Regions from separate parts of the Crassaminicella indica genome, predicted to be linked through region 2. Evidence: predicted binding sites of a transcription regulator. Region 2 holds the regulator's gene; each other region holds the start of a gene.

Region 1 (7,810 bases), 490 kb from region 2:
TATTGTCCTCCAAAGTCTATAACAAGTACTAATTCATGACTATTCATAACTTCCTCCTTTAGTCTCTTACACTATAATTTGGTGCTTCTTTTGTAATAGTAATATCATGCGGATGGCTTTCTTTAAGTGAAGCTGCTGTAATTTTGATAAATTTTCCATTTTTTATTAAGTCCTTGATATTTGCTGCTCCACAATAGCCCATTCCAGCTTTTAATCCACCAACCATTTGATATACAATATCTTTTAATTTCCCTCTATATGGAACCATTCCTTCTACACCTTCAGGTACAAACTTTTTGGCATCCTCTTGGAAATATCTATCCTTGCTTCCAGCAGCCATAGCTCCCAAAGATCCCATCCCTCTATATACTTTAAAGCTTCTTCCTTTATAGATTACTGTTTCTCCTGGACTTTCTTCCGTTCCAGCAAATAAAGATCCCATCATACATACTTCTGCACCAGCAGCAATAGCCTTTGGAATATCTCCAGAATATTTGATTCCTCCATCAGCAATTATAGGTATATCATACCTTTGAGCAACTGCTGCACAATCAGCTATTGCTGTAATTTGCGGTACGCCAATCCCTGCAACTACCCTTGTCGTACAAATAGATCCAGGTCCTATTCCAACCTTTACAGCATCTGCTCCAGCAAGAATTAATTCCTCTGTTGCCTCCCCTGTTGCCACATTTCCTGCAATCAATTGTACTTCCTTAAAAGCTTCTTTTATTTTCTTTACTGCATCTAATACCCCTTGTGAATGACCATGAGCCGTATCAATAACTATTACATCTACACCTGCTTTTATTAAAGCTTTTGCTCTTTCCATCATATCTCCTGTAATACCAATTGCAGCACCAACAAGCAGTCTTCCTCTTATATCCTTTGCTGAATTTGGATATTGTATTGCCTTTTCAATATCCTTTATTGTTATAAGCCCTTTTAAATATCCTTCATCATCTACAATTGGAAGCTTTTCTATTTTTCTACTCTTTAATATCTTTTCTGCCTCTTCCATAGATATACCTTCTCTTGCCGTAACCAAATTCTCTTTTGTCATAGCATCTCCAATTTTTTTGTTTACATCATTTTCAAATCTTATATCTCTGTTTGTCAATATTCCTACTAATTTTTTATTCTCATCTGTGATTGGAACACCTGATATATGATACCTTTCCATTAATTCTAATGCATCTGCAATCACATGATCTGGTGATAAGTAAAAAGGATCTACAATAACACCGTGCTCGCTTCTTTTTACTTTATCTACCTCTAAAGCCTGCTCTTCAATAGACATATTCTTATGAATAATCCCAATGCCACCTTCTCTAGCAATAGCAATAGCAAGCTTTGCTTCTGTTACTGTATCCATTCCCGCACTCATTAAAGGAATATTCAATTTTATTTTTTTTGTAAGTCTTGTTTTTGTATTTACATCTTTAGGTAGTACATTAGACTTTTGAGGTACCAATAGCACATCATCAAATGTTAATCCTTCTTTTATAAATTTTCCTTCCATCTTATCCTTCCTTTCTGTTTTCCTATGTTTTATTTATATTTTTTACAATATATACAAAAAAATCCATGTAATATTTCACGAGTGAAATTATTACATGGTTTATCTACAAATCCACTATATATATAATAATTCCACTCATAGTCAGATCATTTACGGTGATCTTGTAGAAACATCCAAGCCATATCCTTGGACATATATGAGAGGCAATCAATATTTATTTTTCTATATAAAGTATCAAATATTCACCATCCTGTCAATATAAATTAAGGAAAATTAATATATTCGCAATATTCATATTATATAAAAAGAGAATAGCTAATCGAGCTATTCTCTTTCATTTATTACATCATACCTGGCATTCCGCCGCCCATTCCTGGCATTGCAGCACCTGCATTTTCTTCTTTAATATCTGCAACAGCAGCTTCAGTTGTTAGAAGCATTGCAGATACAGAAGCAGCATTTTGAAGTGCTGAACGAGTAACCTTTGTTGGGTCAACAATACCTGCTTCTATCATATTTACATATTTTTCATTTAATGCATCAAAGCCTACGCCGATTTCACTATTTTTAACTTTCTCTACAATTACAGATCCTTCTAATCCTGCATTAGCAGCGATTTGTCTAACTGGTTCTTCAAGAGCACGTCTAATAATAGTTGCACCTGTTTTTTCATCTCCATTTAATGTTTCTATTAGCTTTTCTACAGCATCAATAGTATTGATTAATGCTGTACCACCACCTGCAACAATACCTTCTTCAACAGCAGCTCTTGTTGCGTTTAATGCGTCTTCAATTCTTAATTTTCTTTCTTTTAATTCAGTTTCAGTAGCTGCACCTACTTCGATTACTGCTACACCACCAGAAAGCTTTGCAAGTCTTTCTTGTAATTTTTCTTTATCAAAATCAGAAGTTGTTTCTTCAATTTGAGTTTTAATTTGTCTTATACGATCTTGAATCGCTTGCTTATCTCCTGCACCATCAACTATTGTTGTATTTTCTTTGTCGATTTTAACAGAATTTGCACGACCTAGCATATCTAAAGTAGTTTCTTTGATATCTAATCCTAATTCTTCAGAAATTACAGTACCACCTGTTAGAACTGCAATATCTTGAAGCATAGCTTTTCTTCTATCTCCAAATCCTGGAGCTTTTACAGCAACACATTCAAATGTTCCTCTTAATTTATTTACAACTAATGTAGCTAATGCTTCTCCTTCAACATCTTCAGCAATAATCAATAATTTTTTACCTTGTTGTACTATTTTCTCTAATACTGGAAGAATATCTTGAATATTTGTTATTTTCTTATCTGTAATTAATATATATGGATTTTCAAGTACTGCTTCCATTTTTTCAGCATCTGTTACCATGTAAGGAGATAAATAACCTCTATCAAATTGCATACCTTCAACTACTTCTAAAGTAGTTCCCATTGATTTTGCTTCTTCAACAGTAATAACTCCATCTTTTCCTACTTTTTCCATAGCTTCTGCAATCAAGTTACCAATTGTTTCATCTGCTGCAGAGATAGATGCAACTTGTGCAATAGCTTCTTTGCTTTCAATAGTTTTAGAAATCTTTTTAATTTCTTCTACTGCAACATCTACAGCTCTTTGGATACCTTTTTTAAGAATCATTGGGTTTGCACCAGCAGCAACATTTTTAAGTCCTTCTCTAATAATAGCTTGCGCTAATAATGTAGCTGTAGTAGTACCATCTCCAGCAACATCATTTGTCTTTGTAGCTACTTCCTTTACAAGTTGTGCACCCATATTTTCATAAGCATCTTCTAATTCTATTTCGCGAGCTATAGTAACACCATCATTTGTAATAAGTGGTGAACCAAACTTTTTATCTAAAATTACATTTCTTCCTTTTGGTCCTAATGTAACTTTTACAGTATCCGCCAATTTGTTTACACCAGCTTCTAATTTACGGCGTGCATCCTCACAAAATTTAATCTCTTTTGCCATAAATAATCCCTCCTATTATGTAATCTATTTTTATTACTCAACTACTGCTAAAATATCACTTTGTCTTAAAATTGTATACTCAACACCATCGTATTTTACTTCTGTTCCTGCATATTTAGAGAAAATTACCCTGTCTCCTACTTTTACTTCCATTTTTACTTCTTTTCCATCTACCATTCCACCTGGTCCTACTGCTACAACTTCAGCCATTTGTGGTTGTTCCTTTGCTTGTGTTGGAAGAACAATACCACTTTTTGTTTTTTCTTCTGCTTCAAGTTTTTTAATGACTACTCTGTCACCTAATGGTTTAATGTTCATGAGTAACCCTCCTTATATATTTCATTTATAATTTTTACACTTTATTAGCACTCACTAAGGTTGAGTGCTAATTATAATGTATTATATCTATATCTATTAATCAAATCCTATTATATTATATTTTAAACCCATATTCCATATTTTATTTCATTTTTTTAAATTTTATTCCATTTTTTCATTAAATCTATTTTTTTCTTTTGTTTTCTCTTTTTCTCTTGTTTTATAAAAATCATTACAAAAAAAGCCGATAAATTCTATCGGCTAATATCTTATAAAGCATGTAAACATTATACCTTAAATTTAGCTACTTCCTCTTTTAATTTATCCACACTTTTCTTTGATCTTAAAACTTGTTCCACAACTTCATTTGACTTACCATTTACCTCAACAGCTCTATTTGCTATATCTGTAGTTCCCATTGCACCTTCGTTAGCTGCTGAAGCAACACTCTCAATAGCAACTAAAACATTTTTTATAAAAGCTAAAAGTTCTTCAGAAGTAGTACTAAATTCATTTACCAGCTCATCTACAAACTTTGCATCTCCATCATATTTTTCTGCTAAATCTAACATAACCTTATAATTATCCACTACATCTGTAGACATAAAAGTAAGCAAACTATTTGAACTGCTCGAAAGATTATCTACTGAATTTATAACTTTAGTTGTTACATCTTGAATTTTAAGCACAGTATCTTTTGATTGCTCTGCAAGCTTTCTTATTTCTTCGGCTACAACTGAAAAGCCTCTTCCTGCTTCTCCAGCTCTTGCCGCTTCAATAGCAGCATTTAATGCAAGTAGGTTCGTTTTTTCTGTTATCTGCATTATAGATTCGGACAAGATATGAATTTGTTCAACTACCTTTGAATTTTTTATTGCCTCTTCAAGTTCTTTTTTTGTATTAGTAAACACTTCATATATTTTCTTTTGAGCAGCATGAATATTTTCTTTAGTATTTTTTGCCCTCTCACTTATTTCACTAGCAGCAATTGCACCTTCTTGAGATCTCTTTGTCATAGTTTGAACTGCTATTTCAATTTCTTGAGATGTTGCTGTCATTTCTTCTGATGAAGCAGCCATCTCTTCCATACTCGCTGCAAGTTCTTCTGTTGTTGCCGAGATCTCTCCTAAATTATCATTTAACACATACATATGATTCATAACATATTCTACTTCGCCTTCTATAACTATTGATTCACTTTTAATACTATTCATCAAATTCTTCAATGAATTTTTCATATTATTAATACTATTCATCATAGCTCCTATTTCATCTTTTCTAACTAAATACTTATGATCAATCTCCTTAGAAAAATCTCCCTCTGCAAGTAATTGTAAATAATCAGAAGTTTTTATAATAGGAGTAGTAATCCTCTTTACACTAACGCTAATGAAAACAATTGTTATAATTAACACAATTATTAAAGCAATTAAAATTTTAAAAAATATATTTTGAGCATCTGCTATTAATTCATTTTCTGACATAAATGATGCTAAAACCCAATCTATACCATCCACTCTATATAGATTTGTAACATATTTTTCTCCATCAATAGTTATATTAAAAGTCTTTAAATTCTTATCTAATATCTTATCTAATCCTTCTATCCCAACTTCTTCTATTCTTTTAAAATTATTATCAGGATTATTCCCATCTGCTAAAATAATACCTGTATTATGTGCCAGCATAAAAAATCCTGTTTTACCTATTTTCATTTTATTTAGCATATCACTAATGACTGACTGTTCAACATCAATTCCTATTACTCCAAGCAAATTTCCATCTTTATCCGCAAATGACCTCACATTGCTAATATTTACAGACTTGTCCTCGAGTGACAAATATGGAGCTGTTCTTTTTATAGAACCATTTCCACTTAAAGCAGTTTTATACCATACTCTTTTTGTTGGATCATAATTTTTTTCTACAACACCTTCTGGATATACTAAATAACCACCATCTTTAGTTGCTAAATATACATATTTTGTCCCTTTATGGGTATTAGCATAATGCTTAAACATCTCAAAAATCTCTTGTTCTACTCCTCCATTTCTCGAAGGAGTTATCTGAATTTTTTCGTTATTATTTTTATATGTAGTAATATTATTAACAGATTGAAGGACCAATGGATGCTTTGCAAACATATTTATATCATTATCTATTTGGTCATAAAATATTTTAATTGTTCTTGCTACTGTCTCCATACGTTCATTAGAATTAGCAAAATAATCTTTTCTAGCTTTTGTACTTACTTGATATTTTACAATTCCTCCAATAGCTATTAACAAAACTAAAATAATCATTATAGATATAGCTAAAAATTGTGCTTTAATACTTCTAAATCTTTTAAACATTACAAATGCCTCCTTATAAATTAAATCTATCAAATAAATATTAGTTTAAATTATTTGTGAATGTATATCTTCTTGTACTTTACACTCAAACCACTCTGGTATATTTGCACGATTGGTATAACAAAAATACGGTTTTATCAAATCTACTCTTGCTTTATAAGCAGACCATTTATCAGGATAATCCTTTAAAAAATTTATCAAATGCTGTGGCTTTATTTGAAATGTTTTCTTTTTGCCAAAACGTCTTCCTTTAATAAATCCATCTCTAATCCATCTATAAATTAAGCTAGGATTTTTATTTAATAAATACGCTATATCTCCAGTAGTTAAAAATTCACCATTAGCAATCCTTTCTGGTCCAAGCTTTAGTTCAATAGCTTTTTTCTTAACTGAATGAATACTTCTATTCAATTCATTTGCTATATCATAAGCAGGACTCTTTCCCCAACGATCAATCAAATAGTCTACTTCACACTCCTTCCAATGCTTTATTTGTTTTGTTAATCCTAATCTTTTTGCCTTTTTAAAAATAGAATCCTTGCTTCTGTTTAAATCATCAGCTATTTTATTAATACTTTTTTTAGCATAGTTACAAATTAAATAGTTCGTCTCATCTTCTGTCCATTTTTTATATGTCATAATAAACGCCCCCCCTATTTATTCCATAACAATATTCTTATAAACAACAGTTGCTCAATTCAATCTAAATTTTATATCTCAATGAGCAAAACAAACAAAATAAAAATAGTCCATAATAAAAGTCAAAATAATCTTTTATTATGGACTATTCAAATTGCAAATAAATCATTTGATTTAAATAGTTATTCCATAAGCTTTTTTAAATTTTAATTTTCAAAACTATAAAATACTTAATATAAAAACAGCTTATATCCTTTCATATATCTGTTTTTATTTATTAAGATTTTTTACCAGAAATCTATAACAATAATACCATTTTTATTATATTTTGTCAAATAAACACAGATATAATATTAATCAATAATATTCAATACAATTCTTTCATATTTTTCCTTTGGACATATTTCTATGCTTTTTACTACTACATTTCTATTCATTAATTCTGATATTTGCTTTTCAATGTCTAATTTTGTATTTTCATATATAGTTTTTCTTATAATCTCTATAAACTTAAAATTTTGTCCAACACGCAATAAATTTTCTTCAATAACAGTTAAATTTTCCTTAGATAATATTTCTATTTCTTTTCCTTTTATAAATGCTTGTATAAGTTTTGCACCTTTGCCAGTTACACTTTTTAAATGCTTTGAATACAAATTTCTAATTTGAAGCTCTAATTCACTTTTTTTATCTGCTGTTAAAATAAATTCATGATCTACTACTAATATATTTTTGTTGTATTCTACTTCTTCAATGACAATATCTTTTAAAGTATTCATCAATGCATCTACATCAATAGGTTTTATTAAATATTTTTCTATTTTTAAATCAACCGTCTCTAAAATAGTTTGAGAATCTGATAATGCTGAAGTAATAACAAATGGACATTTATTGCCATCATTTCTGATTTTTTTCATCATTTCAATCCCACTCATATCTGGCATTACTAAATCAGTTATGATAACATCAGGTTCATACTCAATAAATTTACGAATCCCATCTTCACC
Region 2 (7,810 bases):
AATTCTTTAGAAGAGATAGAAAATAATGAGATAGTTAAAAAAACAAAAGAAGTTCAAGAATTAGCTGTAGCATCTAGGAAGGCGAAAGTAGAAAGTACCCCCAAAAAAAATACAAAACAAATTCCTATTGTAAGTTCTCCTGTAAATATGCCAAACAAAGTGGAGCTGAATATGAATAAGCCTGTAATATTCATATATCATACTCATGCAACAGAATCATATATGCCAGAATCTATAGGGAATTTTCATTCTCTTAAAAGAAGGTTCACAGTAAGAGCTGTAGGAGATAAATTAACATCTTATTTGGTTAGAAAAGGCTATAAAGTTATACATAACGATACTCTCCATGATTATCCATCATACCAACAATCATATGTAAGAGCTTTAGAAACATTAAAATCAAATATGGATAAAAACCCTTCATTGAAAATAATATTTGATATTCATAGAGATGCAGCACCTAATAATAATACTGCTAGAGAAAACAGCTATGTGGTGATTAATGGTCAAAAAGTTGCAAGATACAGTATTGTTGTAGGTACAAAAAATAAAAATACAGAAAAATTATTAACATTTGCTAAATATATAAAAGCAAAAAGTGATGAACTTTATCCGGGATTAGCAAAAAAAACTATCACCAAGCCTTATCGATTTAATCAGTTTAATTCTGATTATTATGCACTTATAGAAATTGGAAATACAGCTAATAATATAGATGAAGCTATTAGAACAACAAAATATTTAGCTGAAATACTAGATAGGGTCATTAATGATATAAAAAAATAATATGGTGATAAAAATGAGTAGAGTAGAAAGAAAAAAAACGGAAAGAATAAAAAAAAAAATAAGTGGCAAAAAGTTTATTTGTGTGTTATTTGTTTTTTTTATATTAATGAATGGTATTTTAATGGTAGATGATTCTTTTCGCATGATGATGATGATTGAGGAACCAAAGGTTTTTGGATATAAAAAGCTTAATAATCAAGTACATGAAATATGTTTTTGTGGAGAAAAATTTTATGTAGATGAACAAAAAATTATTCATGTATATCAATCGATAAAAAGTGAAGTAGAAATTTTTATAGAAATATTAAAGGAAAAGAAAAATGTGATTTGTAAGTATTGGTAAGGATCAGCCGAGTGATTAGCTCGGCTGTTATTATGAATCTTTATAAAACAGAACTCTATACGAGCAAAATGAATTATGATATAATGTTAAAGATTACCGTAGTGTATAGAGGAGGAGTAGGAATGAGCAGTAATCGTCAACAAAAGATACGTAATTTTAGTATTATTGCCCATATTGATCATGGTAAATCTACCCTTGCCGATAGATTGATAGAAAAAACAGGCTTACTTACACAAAGAGAAATGAAAGCTCAAATACTGGATAGTATGGATTTAGAAAGAGAAAGAGGAATAACCATAAAGCTTCAAACAACACGTTTAATATACAAAACTAAAGATGGTGAAGAATATATACTTAATTTAATTGATACACCTGGACATGTGGATTTCACCTATGAGGTATCAAGAAGTCTAGCTGCTTGTGAAGGTGCTATTTTAGTAGTAGATGCAGCTCAAGGTGTAGAGGCTCAAACTTTAGCAAATGTATATTTAGCACTTGAACAGAATCTAGAAATTATCCCTATTATTAATAAAATCGATTTGCCTAGTGCTAGACCAGAGGAAGTAAAACAAGAAATAGAAGATATTATTGGTATTGATGCAAGTGATGCACCATTAGTTTCAGCAAAAGCTGGATTAAATATTGAGCAAGTTTTAGAAGCAATCGTAAAAAAGGTTCCGTCTCCTGTTGGAGATGAGAAGGGTCCTTTAAAGGCGTTAATATTTGATTCTTATTATGATAGTTATAAGGGTGTTATCGTTTATGTAAGAATCAAGGAAGGAACGGTAAAACCGGGAGATAAGATTCTTATGATGGCTACTGGTAAAAAATTTGAGGTAAATGAAGTAGGTGTATTTATTCCTGGTCCTATGAGTGTGAATGAGTTAAAAGCTGGAGATGTTGGTTATATAACAGCAAGCATAAAAAATGTAGCGGACACAAGAGTGGGTGATACTGTTACCAGTGCGCAAAACCCTACTGATGAACCACTACCCGGTTATAAAAAAGTAGTGCCAATGGTATATTGTGGTGTGTATCCAGCAGAAGGAGAAAAATATGAAAATGTGAGAGATGCATTGGAAAAATTAAAAGTAAATGATGCTGCGTTAGAATTTGAACCTGAAACTTCTAATGCATTAGGATTTGGTTTTAGATGTGGATTTTTAGGACTGCTTCATATGGAGATTATTCAAGAGCGACTAGAAAGAGAATTTGATTTGAATCTAATTACTACATCTCCAAGTGTTATATATAGAATCACGAAAACAGATGGGGAAGTTTTGATGATTCAAAATCCAACAAATTTACCTCCAACTCAGGAAATAGCTTTCATGGAAGAGCCTATTGTAGATGCAAATATTATGGTTCCTAATGAATATGTTGGAAATATTATGGAGTTATGTCAAGATCGAAGAGGAACTATGAAGCATATGGAATATATAGATGACAAAAGAGTGTCACTACATTATGAACTTCCATTAAATGAGGTAATATATGATTTCTTTGATGCTTTAAAATCTAAAACAAGAGGGTACGGGTCCTTAGACTATGAATTCAAAGGTTATCAAAGATCAAAACTTGTAAAATTGGATATATTATTAAATAAAGAGGTTGTAGATGCATTTTCAATGATAGTACATGAGAGTAAAGCCCAATCTAGAGGTAGAGTTGTTTGCGAAAAATTAAAAGAAGTAATTCCACGCCATATGTTTGCTATTCCAATACAAGCAGCTGTTGGTACAAAGGTTATTGCGAGAGAAACCATTAGTGCTATGAGAAAAGATGTATTAGCGAAATGCTATGGGGGAGATATATCTAGAAAGAAAAAGCTTTTAGAAAAACAAAAAGAGGGTAAAAAACGTATGAGACAATTAGGGTCAGTAGAAGTACCACAAGAAGCTTTCATGGCTGTATTAAAATATGATGATAAAAGATAGTCACCAAATGGTGACTATTTTTGCTAAAAGAGGTGAAAATAAATGAAAGAAATAGGCATATATATTCACATACCGTTTTGTAAACAAAAATGCTTTTATTGTGATTTTTGTTCTTTTAGTAATATGGAAAAATATATTACAAAATATATAGATGCTTTGAGAGAAGAAATAAGGGGATGGAAAGAAAAGTTAAAAGCATATGAAATAAAATCTATATTTATAGGAGGAGGAACTCCATCGATTCTTCCAATCAAAGAAATGGATAAAATAATAGATGCAATTTATTCAAACTTTCATATTAATAAAGATTTAGAATTTTCTATAGAAAGCAATCCGGGAACACTTAATAAAGAAAATCTTGTATATTATTTAAATAATAATGTTAATAGACTAAGTATGGGGCTTCAAGCATGGCAAGATATTCATCTAAAAAGTTTAGGAAGAATACATAATAAAGAAGAATTTTTGAAAAACTTTTTATTAGCAAGAGAAATAGGTTTTGAAAATATTAATATTGATTTGATGTTTGGGTTGCCTGATCAAAGCTTAAAGGACTGGGAGGAAACTTTATATCATGTTGTTCAGTTGAATCCAGAACATATTTCAGCATATAGCTTGAAAATAGAAGAAAATACAGTTTTTAATGAGTTATATGAAAAAGGAAGCTTAAACTTACCTTCAGAAGAACTTGATCGAGATATGCACCATTTTGCAATAGATTATTTATCTGCTTATGATTATAAACACTATGAAATATCTAATTTTGCAAAGAAAGGAAAAGAGTGCATACACAATCAAATCTATTGGAAAGATAAAGAATATATTGGATTCGGTTTAGGGGCTCATTCATATTTTAATAAAAAACGCTTTTCAAATACTAAAATAATGGAGGAGTATATAGATAATATTCATAAAAATATAAGTCCTTGTGCATTTGAAGAAATCATTTCAAAAAAAGATGAAATTTCAGAATATATGTTTTTAGGACTAAGAATGATAAGAGGGATAGTGATTGATGAATTTAAGGATCGATTTGGATTTAATCCTTATGATGTTTATGGGGAAGAAATTATGAAGCTTAAAAAACAGGGACTTTTATATACAGATGAAAAAAGCATACGATTGACTAGAAAAGGGATAGACTTATCTAACCAAGTCTTTGTAGCTTTTTTATTAGATTAAAAAAATAGCAAAAATGATATTGACAAATGTTTTTATTAATGATAAGTTAAAATCGTAATAGATTAGCACTCATTCAATGAGAGTGCTAACAAATAGGAGTGATATTATGGAACTGGGAGAAAGAAAGTTGAGGATTCTGCAGGCCATAATAAAAGATTTTATTTCTACAGCTGAACCGATAGGCTCAAGAACCTTGATGAAAAAGTATGATTTAGGAGTAAGTGCTGCGACTATACGCAATGAGATGGCGGATTTAGAAGAAATGGGGTTTTTATACCAACCCCATACTTCTGCAGGGAGGATTCCATCGGATAAAGGTTATAGGTTATATGTAGATAGCTTAATGATTTTAGATAAGCTAGCTCAAAATCAAAAGCAGGCTATAAAAAAGAGCTTTATAGAATCAGTAGGAGAATTAGAACAAATAATTACGACTACTTCAAAAATTTTGTCTCAAATGACGAAATTAACTTCTATTGTTTTATCTCCACAGTTTGAGCAAAGCAAGTTAAAATCAGTACAGCTAGTTCCAATTGATGAAAAAAGCATATTGCTTGTGATCGTATCAGAATCTGGCATTGTAAAAAATGCAATTTTAAGAATTAATGAAGATTATACTTTTGATAACTTAGGCATGATATCTAAAATATTAAATAGTAAACTTAAAGGATTAACTATAAGAGATATTGATATTCATGCAGTTGAAGAAATAAAAACCGAGATGAGAATATTTCATTCATTAATTGATGCAATTATTCCAGTTTTATTGTCAACACTAGAAGAGATGGTCAATGTACAGTTATATTTAGATGGGATAACAAATATTTTTCATTTGCCAGAGTACCATAATATCGAAAGAGCAAGAAATTTTATTGAGATGTTGGATCAGAAAAAGCAGATTATGGAATTGTTAATGAATAGTAAAGATGGCTTAGATATTACTATTGGGAAAGAAAACAAGCATGAAGAAATGAAAGACTGTAGTATAGTAACGGCAACCTATAAGGTAAAAGGATTTATTGTTGGAAAAATTGGAGTGATTGGACCTACAAGGATGAACTATGAGCATATTATTTCTGTTGTAGATTATGTGACTAAAAATTTAACAGAATTATTAAATGATCGCTAAAAAAGAATATAGATAGGGTGCAAAGTAATTTTATTTTGCACTATATCTATCTACATATTTAAAATATAAAGCTAGGTAGGTGAAAGCAATGGAAGGGAATACTTATAAAGAAGAGCAAAATGATGAGAAAGTAGATAATAAAAATGATGAAGCTGTAAATAGCAGTTTAGATGCAGAAAAAGAAGTACAAATGGATGAAGCTAGTGTAGATATTAAAAAGTTGCAAGAAGAAAAGGAAGAGCTAAATAGTAAGTATTTGAGAATGACAGCAGATTTTCAAAATTATAAAAAAAGAGTCGAAAAAGAAAAGAGCGAAATCTATCAATTAGCAAATGAAAAATTAATTTTAGATTTACTTCCAATTGTAGACAATTTTGAAAGAGCTGTAAAATCTTATAAAGACGAAGGAAAGGATGAATCTTTTACACAAGGTATAGAGATGATTCTACAGCAACTTTTAGATGTATTCAAAAAAAATGGAGTAGAGGAGATTGAAGCTTTAGGAAAAGAGTTTGATCCAAACTTTCATCATGCTGTAATGCAGGAAGAAAGTGATGAGTATGAAAGCAATACAGTCATAGATGTTTTTCAAAAAGGATATATTCTTAATGGTAAAACAATTCGACCAAGCATGGTTAAAGTTGTAAAATAAAAATTTTATATATAAGATGAAGGAGGAAATGAAACAATGGGTAAGGTAATTGGTATTGACTTAGGAACAACTAATTCATGTGTTGCAGTTTTAGAAGGTGGAGAGCCTGTTGTAATTCCAAATGCTGAAGGTAATAGAACGACACCATCTGTTGTTGCATTTACAAAGAATGGGGAAAGATTAGTAGGAGAAACAGCTAAAAGACAAGCGATTACAAATCCTGATAAGACGATTATATCTATAAAAAGACATATGGGTACTGACTATAAAGTAAATATTGATGGAAAAGATTATTCACCACAAGAAATTTCAGCAATGATTCTTATGAAGTTAAAAGCAGATGCTGAAAGCTATTTAGGTGAAAAGGTTACAGAAGCAGTTATTACTGTTCCTGCATATTTTACAGATAGTCAAAGACAAGCAACAAAGGATGCTGGAAAAATTGCAGGTCTTGAAGTAAAAAGAATTATCAATGAGCCTACAGCAGCATCACTAGCATATGGACTTGACAAAGAAAATGAACATCAAAAAATTATGGTATTTGACTTAGGTGGAGGTACTTTTGATGTTTCTGTTCTAGAGCTTGGAGATGGAGTATTTGAAGTATTAGCTACTCATGGAAATAATCATCTTGGAGGAGATGACTTTGACCAAGCAATTATAGATTTCTTAGCTGAAAGCTTCCAAAAAGAGCATGGCGTTGATTTAAGAAAGGATAAGATGTCTTTACAAAGATTAAAAGAAGCTGCTGAAAAAGCGAAAAAAGAGTTATCAAGTACACAAACAGCGAATATTAATCTTCCTTTTATTACAGCTACAGCAGAGGGACCATTGCACTTAAATATTGATTTGACAAGAGCGAAATTCAATCAGCTTACAGCACATCTAGTTGAAGCTACAATGGAACCAACAAGAAAAGCATTAAAGGATGCAGGGCTTTCAACAGGAGAGATTGATAAGGTGATCCTTGTAGGAGGTTCAACTAGAATTCCAGCAGTGCAAGAAGCTGTTAAAAAACTTACTGGAAAAGAACCTCATAAAGGAATAAATCCAGATGAATGTGTAGCATTAGGAGCTGCTATTCAAGCAGGTGTATTAACAGGAGAAGTAAAAGATGTATTGTTGCTTGATGTAACACCGCTTTCATTAGGAATAGAAACCTTAGGAGGAGTATTTACAAAGCTTATAGAAAGAAATACAACTATTCCTACAAGAAAGAGCCAGATCTTTTCTACTGCAGCAGATAATCAAACAACAGTTGATATTCATGTGCTACAGGGAGAAAGACAAATGGCAAGTGATAATGTAACATTAGGTAGATTCCAACTAGGTGGAATTATGCCAGCACCAAGAGGAGTACCTCAAATTGAAGTAACATTTGATATTGATGCGAATGGTATTGTAAATGTTAGTGCAAAGGATAAAGGTACAGGAAAAGAGCAAAAGATTACAATTACTGCATCAACAAATTTAAGTGATGAAGAAATAGAGAAAAAAATAAAAGAAGCTGAACAGTATGCAGAGGAAGATAAGAAAAGAAAAGAAGCTATTGAAGCAAAAAATAAAGCAGACACAATGGTTTATGAAACGGAAAAAGCTCTAAAAGAAGTTGGAGACAAAATTAGTACTGAAGAAAAAACAAATATCGAATCAAAGCTTGAAGTGCTTAAAAAAGCTTTAGAAGGTGATAATACAAAAGAAATTAAAAAAGCAACAGAAGAATTAACAAGTGCTTTCCATGCATTATCTCAAAAAATGTATGAACAGGCAGCACAGCAAGG
Region 3 (7,810 bases), 910 kb from region 2:
TTGAGTTTGTATTATATAATAAAGTAACTCCAAATCCATTAAGCACTCAAGTTGATGAAGCAACAAAGATGGCAATAGAATTAGGAGCTAAAGCAGTTATTGGTATTGGTGGTGGAAGTCCTATTGATACAGCAAAATCTGTGGCAATTATGACTTTATATAAAGAATATACAACAGCAGATTTATATGAGTATAAATTCACACCAACTAAGGCTCTTCCAGTAATAGCTATTAATACAACACATGGAACAGGAACAGAAGCAGATCGATTTGCAGTTGTAAGCGTATTAGAAGGTGGAAAAGAATATAAACCAGCGATAGCTTATGATTTTAGTTATCCAATATATTCTATAGATGATCCAAAATTAATGGTATCCCTTCCTAAGTCGCAGACAGCATATACATCAATAGATGCTATTAACCATGTTGTAGAAGCTTGTACTACAGCTGTAACGACTCCATATTCTGTAATGCTAGCTAAAGAAACAGTAAGGTTGATGGCTAAATATCTACCAGTGGCATTGGAAAATGGGGAAGATTTAGAAGCAAGATATTATCTTACATATGCTTCTACAATTGCAGGAATTTGTTTTGATAATGGCATGCTTCATCTGACTCATGCTTTAGAACATCCGTTGAGTGCTATAAAGCCTGATTTAGCACATGGTTTAGGATTAGCTATGTTATTGCCAGCAGTAGTGAGAAATATTTATCCAGCAAGAGCTGAAGTATTAGCAGATGTATTATCTCCAATAGTGCCAGAGCTTAAGGGTACAAAAGAAGAAGCTGAAAAAGCAGCAACAGGTGTTAAGGAATGGTTAGCAACAGTTGGTGTTAAGGAGACATTAACTGATTTAGGATTTAAAGAAGAGGATATAAAAAAATTAGTTGAATTAGCATTTACAACTCCTAGCTTAGATTTATTGTTAGGCTGTTCTCCAATACCAGCAACTAAAGAATTAGTAGAGAAGGTTTATAGAGAATCTTTATAATAATATTGTAAAATATTTATAATTTAAGCCATAGCTCATAGAGCTATGGCTTATAATTCACCGTCACGCCCGAAAGGTTATGCCGGTGAATTATTTTTTTTTGAAAATTTTTACTATGCTTTAATTATATCTTTTTATAACAAATTAGTAAAATAGATTTATTATGAGCTTAGACATTATAGCATAATAGTTCTAAGCGTAGTATAATAAGAGTTGGTAAATATTCACATAACTAAATTGATTATAGGGGGGATTATAGTGAATAAAAAAATAAATACATTATATTTTAGTGCAACAGATACAACTAAAAAAATAGTATTAGGAATAGCTGAGAAGCTTTCAAAGAATATGAGTAATATCAATCATATTGATTTTACACTACCAGAAGCTAGAAAAAAGCCTGTATCTTTTACAAAAGAAGATGTTGTTGTTGTAGGTGTTCCTGTTTATGCAGGAAGAGTACCTAATGTATTGCTGAAATATTTAAATACGATTACAGGGAATGGTGCATTAGCAATTCCTGTAGTTGTTTATGGTAATAGAAATTATGATGATGCTTTAATAGAATTAAAAGATATTTTAGAATCAAATGGGTTTAAGGTGATTGCAGGAGGAGCATTTATAGGAGAACATTCATTCTCTAAAATTCTTGCAAAAAATAGACCAGATGAAAAGGATATGGCTATAGTAAGTGATTTTGCAAAACAGATATATAAAAAAATAACTACGCAGGATGAGATTCAAACTGTAATTGTAAATGGAAATAAGCCTTATAGAAAATATTATATGCCTAAAGATAAAAATGGTAATCCTGTGGATATTAGAAAGGTTAAGCCAAAAACAAATAGCAATTGTATTGATTGTAAACTTTGTGTAAGTATTTGTCCTATGGGTTCTATTGATTATCAAGATGTATCTAAATTCAACGGAATTTGTATTAAATGTGGTGCCTGTATTAAAAAATGTCCTGTTAATGCAAAATATTATGATGATAAAGATTATTTAAGACATAAGCATGAATTAGAAATAGATTGTATAGAGAGAAGAGAACCAGAAATTTTTATATAAAAAAGTATTGACAAATCATTAATAAAAGTGTATTTTAAAATTGGAATTAGCACTCGCCTTGAGAGAGTGCTAATAATATAAAAATTTTAAATAAGAAACCTTCATTTTAGATGTTAATGGAGCATTAAATATATTGACTATCAATCTTCTTTTGAAGCCCCCAGTTTAATGAAGTAAGTGGGGGTAGTTCACGATGAGGGGAGCGATTAAATTGGAAAAAAAACAGTTTCAAGCAGAATCTAAACGATTATTAGATTTAATGATTAACTCAATTTATACCCATAGGGAGATTTTTTTAAGAGAGTTGATTTCTAATGCTAGTGATGCAATCGATAAAATTTATTACAAAGCATTAACAGATGAGAATTTGACTTTTAATAAAGATGATTATTATATTAAAGTGTCATATGATAAGGAAAATAGGATATTAAAAATCTCTGATACAGGGATAGGTATGACAAAAGAAGAGCTTGAGGAAAATTTAGGTGTTATTGCAAAGAGTGGTTCTTTTACATTTAAAAAAGAAAATGAGTTAAAAGATGGCTTTGATATTATAGGACAGTTTGGTGTAGGATTTTATTCTGCATTTATGGTGGCTGATAAGGTTACTGTAATAACTAAAGCTTTAGGAAGTGATGAAGCTTTTAAGTGGGAAGCAACAGGTGCAGATGGTTATATTATTGAACCATGTGAAAAGGAAGCTGTTGGAACAGATATTATATTAAAAATAAAAGAAAATACAGAGGATGAAAAATTTGACGAGTATTTAGAAGAATATAGATTAAGGGCGATCATTAAAAAATATTCCGATTTTATTAGATATCCTATAAAAATGGATGTAACGAAAAGAAAATTAAAAGAAGGTACAGAAAATGAATATGAAGAATATGTAGAAGAAACAATTGTAAACAGTATGGTGCCTATTTGGAGAAAAAATAAAAATGAGCTTAAAAAGGAAGATTATGAGAATTTTTATGCTGAAAAGCATTATGGCTTTGATAAGCCGGCAAAATATATTCATATTAGTGTAGATGGAGCTGTAAGATATAATGCTATTTTATTTATTCCAGAAAAAATGCCTTATGATTTTTACACTAAGGAATACGAAAAAGGTTTAGAGTTATATTCTAATGGTGTATTAATCATGAACAAATGTGCAGATTTGTTACCAGATTATTTTAGCTTTGTAAAAGGAATGGTTGATTCAGAAGATTTATCCTTGAATATATCAAGAGAAATGCTACAGCACAACAGACAGTTAAAAGTTATTGCAAAAAACATTAAAAATAAAATAAAAAATGAATTAAAAAATATGTTGAAAAATGAAAGAGAAAAATATGAGCAGTTTTATAAAACATTTGGAAGACAGTTAAAATATGGTGTTTATAGCGATTTTGGTGCCAATAAAGAAGTGTTACAAGATTTATTGATGTTTTATTCCTCAAAAGAGAAAAAAATGGTAACTTTAGAAGAATATATATCTCGTATGCCAGAAGAACAAAAATATATCTACTATGCTGCTGGAGAAACAAATGAGAGAATTGAAAAATTACCTCAAACAGAATTAGTAGCAGAAAAAGGATATGAGATATTATACTTTACTGATGATATAGATGAATTTGCTGTTAAAATGCTTATGAATTATAAAGGCAAGGAATTCAAATCTGTTTCAAGTGGTGATTTAGGGATTGAAGAAGAAGATAATGAAAATGCTTCTAATAAAGAATACGAGGATAGCAAAGAAGTTTTTGAATATATGAAAAATGTTTTAAAGGGTAAAGTTAAAGATGTAGTAGTATCAAAAAGATTAAAAAATCATCCTGTATGTTTGTCAAATGATGGAGAATTTACTATAGAAATGGAAAAAGTATTAAATGCTATGCCAAATCATCCAGAGATAAAAGCAGATAAGATTTTAGAAATAAATGTTCAACATGATATATTTAAGACATTAAAAGAAGCTTTTGAAAATGATAAAGAAAAGCTAAAGCTTTATACAAATATATTGTATAATCAAGCATTGTTGATAGAAGGATTGCCAATAAACGATCCTGTGGCTTTTACAGAAGATATTTGCAAAATAATGATTTAATAATTGTTATTTATAATGATGTAGAGCAGATGACATTAGTCATATGCTCTTATTTTTTTGTAGTTTTTTATTTTACACTATTATGTAACACTAGTATTGCTAATTAAATACTATAATAATAAATATTTGCATTTTAAATGAGAAGGAGATAAATATGGTGAAAGTATCTATTGTAATGGGGGTTTACAATGGTGAAGAATATTTGAAAGAAACTATAGATAGTATTTTAGCTCAAACATATCCAAATTTAGAGTGTATTATAGTTAATGATGGTTCTACAGATGGTACTAAAAATATACTTAATGCGGTTAAAGATGAAAGAGTAAAGATTATTCAATTAAATAAAAATCAAGGTGCAGCTAATGCATTAAATATAGCTATTGAAAAAGCAGAAGGGGACTGGATTGCTATACATGATGCAGATGATATCAGTTTGCCTGATCGTATTAAGGAGCAAGTGGCTTATGTAAAAAGGAAGCCTCATGTGGTGGCTGTAGGCTCCTTTATTAAATGTATTGAGGGAAAAAATATTTCAGCAAAAAAGATTACACATATGAAAAGTATTGAAAGATATAAAAATTCAATCATTACATGGAAGCAGATAAAAGAGGAGCTATTTAAAGGCTCTCCTCTCACTCATGGTTCACTTTTTATATCTAAGAAAGCTTATTTTAAGGCTGGAAAATATAATCCTAAATATAGAATTGCTTATGATTATGATTTGTATATGCGCTTAGCATTTATAGGTCCAATAGAGAATATACCTAAAGTTTTATATAAATATAGAATATCATCTAATTCATTATCCAATTTAAATATAAAAAAAACAGCTAGTGAGTTTTTAATAGCTTCTACTAAATATATCCGAGATTACTGTTTTTATAATAAAAAAAATAAACCCTGTGTAATAGTTTATGGAACAAATAGAGGTTGCCAAATGTTCAAAGAATTAATGATGCTAGAAGAAAATTTGAAGATTAATGAAATGAGGTTTGATTATAAAAAGGAGAATGTTGAAAATGATTATATGGACTATAAGGATGGTAAAATAGATGCTTTCATTATTCTTAGTAATTTTACAGATGAATTAAAGCTAAAAAATTTCTTAAAAAACAAAGGATTAAAGTTAAATAAAGATTTTTTTACCTTATGGTCGACCCTGTAAAGTTTTTGAAGGGAGGTTAATGTATGAAGAACAATAATATTTATGACTATGAACAAGCAATAATGGATATTGATCAAGTATTGGATTTTATAGATGAAGCTATAAAAAAGCATAAGCCTCTTTCTATTAGTCGTTTTGGGCATGGAGAAATAGCTTATATGGGATGGCTACAATTTCCCAATTGGACAAAATTTTTTGAGCCAAATAGTTCTTATGCAGGTGCAACAGCATCTATAGCAACAATTAAAGAAGCTTTAATCAAAGCATTAAAGGCTACGGATATTGTAGGCTTTCATACATTATGTGGTAAAGCTATGGAGGATCAAGAAGCTGCTAAGCTAACCTTAGAATTTATAAAGTATTTAGATTTTAGACCAAAACATGTTTGTTCAGCTTTTATTACCCATGAAATGATAAAAAATGATAGATTTTGGAGATGTTTAAAAGACAAAAAAATTGCATTAGTTGGTCGAAGAGCAGCTGAGGCTTATCATATTTTTGAAGCTCAAGGTATTCATGTAGTTTATACTACTATTTTGGAAGGCTATGAGGAAATAGAAATTGTTTATGATGAATTATATAAGAGAACAGATTGGGATATTGCTTTGCTTTCTGCGGGAATTCCAGCAACTATTCTTGCTCCTAGATTAGCTAAAAAAACAAATAAAGTTGTAATAGATTTTGGTCATGCATTAGATAAACTTATTGATGGAGAAAATTTTAATTATGAAAAAATATTAAGGAATTGGAAGGCGAGGAATACTAAAAAAATGCTTGTATCTATGGTTATGGCTGTTCATAATGGTGAGATATATTTAAAAGAGGCTTTAGATAGTATGTTATCTCAGACATATAAAAATATTGAAATAATAATTGTAAATGACGGTTCTACTGATACAACAAAGGATATATTAGATCAGATAACTGATAATAGAGTAAGGGTTATTCATTTAAAGGATAATAGAGGTGCTGCTAATGCACTAAATATAGGCATTAAGGAAGCGAATGGATCGTGGATTGCAATACAAGATGCAGATGATAATAGTTATCCAACTAGAATAGAGGAACAGGTAAAATATGTTCTTGAACATCCTTTATTAGTAGGAGTAGGATCTTTTATTGAATGTATAAGTGGAAGAGATAATATTTCAGAGTATAATTTAAAAAGTATTGCTCAAAAAAGAAATTTTTTTAGATCGAGAGAAGAAATTAGAAAAAATATTTATTATGGATGTCCTCTTACTCATAGTTCGGTAATGTTTTCTAAAGATAGTTTTTTTGATGTAGGGGGATATAATACGGATTTTAAAATTGTTTATGATTATGATTTATGGCTTAGGTTATTAGAAAAAGGTGAAATTGAAAATGTACCAAAAGTTTTAGTGCAATATCGTATGCATAATGAATCTTTATCTAATAAAAATGCAAGAGAAACTCTTAAAGAAATACAAATTGCTTCATCGAGAGCAATTTATAGGCTTTTTAGAAGAAATAAAAACTATATGCCAAAGGTTATGGTAATAGGATCAAAAAAAGGATGTGAAAACTATAAAGAGTATATTGCTCCTAACAGTGGCTTGAAAGTAGAAGCTTTTATACATGAGCGTTGGCAAGTTCCTTATATTAGCAGGTGTTTAAAGGAAGGGAAAATTGATGCAATTATTGTTCTAGATGGACGTGGAAAAGACAAAATTATGGATGATTTAAAAAGAAGAGGTTTAAAGTTAAATACGAATGTGTTTTGCTTGTATAATTTTTGAAATAATTTGTTTTTATGTTTATAGATACTAAATAGTAGGAGGGGGAAATATTGAAGATCGGAGTAGTTGGAGGTCTTGGACATATTGGGCTTATTCAAGCTGTATGTTTGGCTAAAATTGGATACAAAACTATTGCTTATGATATAGATAAGATGAAGATAGAAGGTATATTAAAGGGGAAAATGCCTTTTTATGAAGAAGGCTTAGCAGAATTGATAATGGAAACTATAAATAAAAATTTACTTAAGTTTACTTCTAATATAAAAGATCTAAAGAGAGCAGATATTATTTTTATATGCGTAGGAACACCTTCTTTTCCAAATGGTGAGGCGGATTTATCTCAGGTATATTCAGCAGTAGAACAAGTGGCTGAAAATAGAGATAGTCATTGTATTGTGGTAATAAAAAGTACAGTTTCTGTAGGAACATGTCGTAAATTAACTGATAATTTAAAGAATAAAGGACTTTCAGAGAGGATTACGATTGTTTCAAATCCTGAATTTTTAAAGGAAGGTTCTGGTATAAAAGATTTTTGGAATCCAACAAGGATTATTGTGGGGAGTGAGATAGAGCAAATTGGTAAAGAAGTTTCAAAATTATATCAACCACAAGGAGTTCCAGTACTTTTGACTAGTTGGGAAAATGCTGAAATGATTAAGCTTGTAAGTAATGCTTTTTTAGCTACTAAAATTTCTTTTATTAATGAAATATCATTTTTATCTGAAAAAGCAGG

What was found. Region 2 encodes HrcA, which represses chaperone genes, less so after heat shock. Its sites were predicted from a motif close to TGTTAGCACTCNNNNNNNNNGAGTGCTAACA; they were not measured.
Region 1: groES (co-chaperone GroES) is a predicted target of HrcA. The motif match lies at 3,853-3,883, and genes of this name have one in related genera.
Region 3: htpG (molecular chaperone HtpG) is a predicted target of HrcA. The motif match lies at 2,105-2,135, and genes of this name have one in related genera.

Annotation. Positions count from the first base shown of each region.
Region 1 covers NZ_CP078093.1:416,306-424,115, forward strand. Annotated here, with positions in the region: gene guaA (glutamine-hydrolyzing GMP synthase) at 1-47, opposite strand, end outside; gene guaB (IMP dehydrogenase) at 59-1,519, opposite strand; purine riboswitch at 1,638-1,739, opposite strand; gene groL (chaperonin GroEL) at 1,861-3,492, opposite strand; gene groES (co-chaperone GroES) at 3,526-3,810, opposite strand; gene KVH43_RS02080 (methyl-accepting chemotaxis protein) at 4,098-6,164, opposite strand; gene KVH43_RS02085 (helix-turn-helix domain-containing protein) at 6,210-6,803, opposite strand; gene KVH43_RS02090 (response regulator) at 7,157-7,810, opposite strand, start outside.
Region 2 covers NZ_CP078093.1:2,683,199-2,691,008, reverse strand. Annotated here, with positions in the region: gene spoIIP (stage II sporulation protein P) at 1-786, shown strand, start outside; gene KVH43_RS12820 (hypothetical protein) at 800-1,129, shown strand; gene lepA (translation elongation factor 4) at 1,252-3,066, shown strand; gene hemW (radical SAM family heme chaperone HemW) at 3,109-4,248, shown strand; gene hrcA (heat-inducible transcriptional repressor HrcA) at 4,355-5,377, shown strand; gene grpE (nucleotide exchange factor GrpE) at 5,466-6,029, shown strand; gene dnaK (molecular chaperone DnaK) at 6,066-7,810, shown strand, end outside.
Region 3 covers NZ_CP078093.1:1,770,239-1,778,048, forward strand. Annotated here, with positions in the region: gene KVH43_RS08310 (iron-containing alcohol dehydrogenase) at 1-992, shown strand, start outside; gene KVH43_RS08315 (EFR1 family ferrodoxin) at 1,251-2,060, shown strand; gene htpG (molecular chaperone HtpG) at 2,272-4,152, shown strand; gene KVH43_RS08325 (glycosyltransferase family 2 protein) at 4,307-5,317, shown strand; gene KVH43_RS08330 (GT-D fold domain-containing protein) at 5,341-7,077, shown strand; gene KVH43_RS08335 (UDP-glucose dehydrogenase family protein) at 7,128-7,810, shown strand, end outside.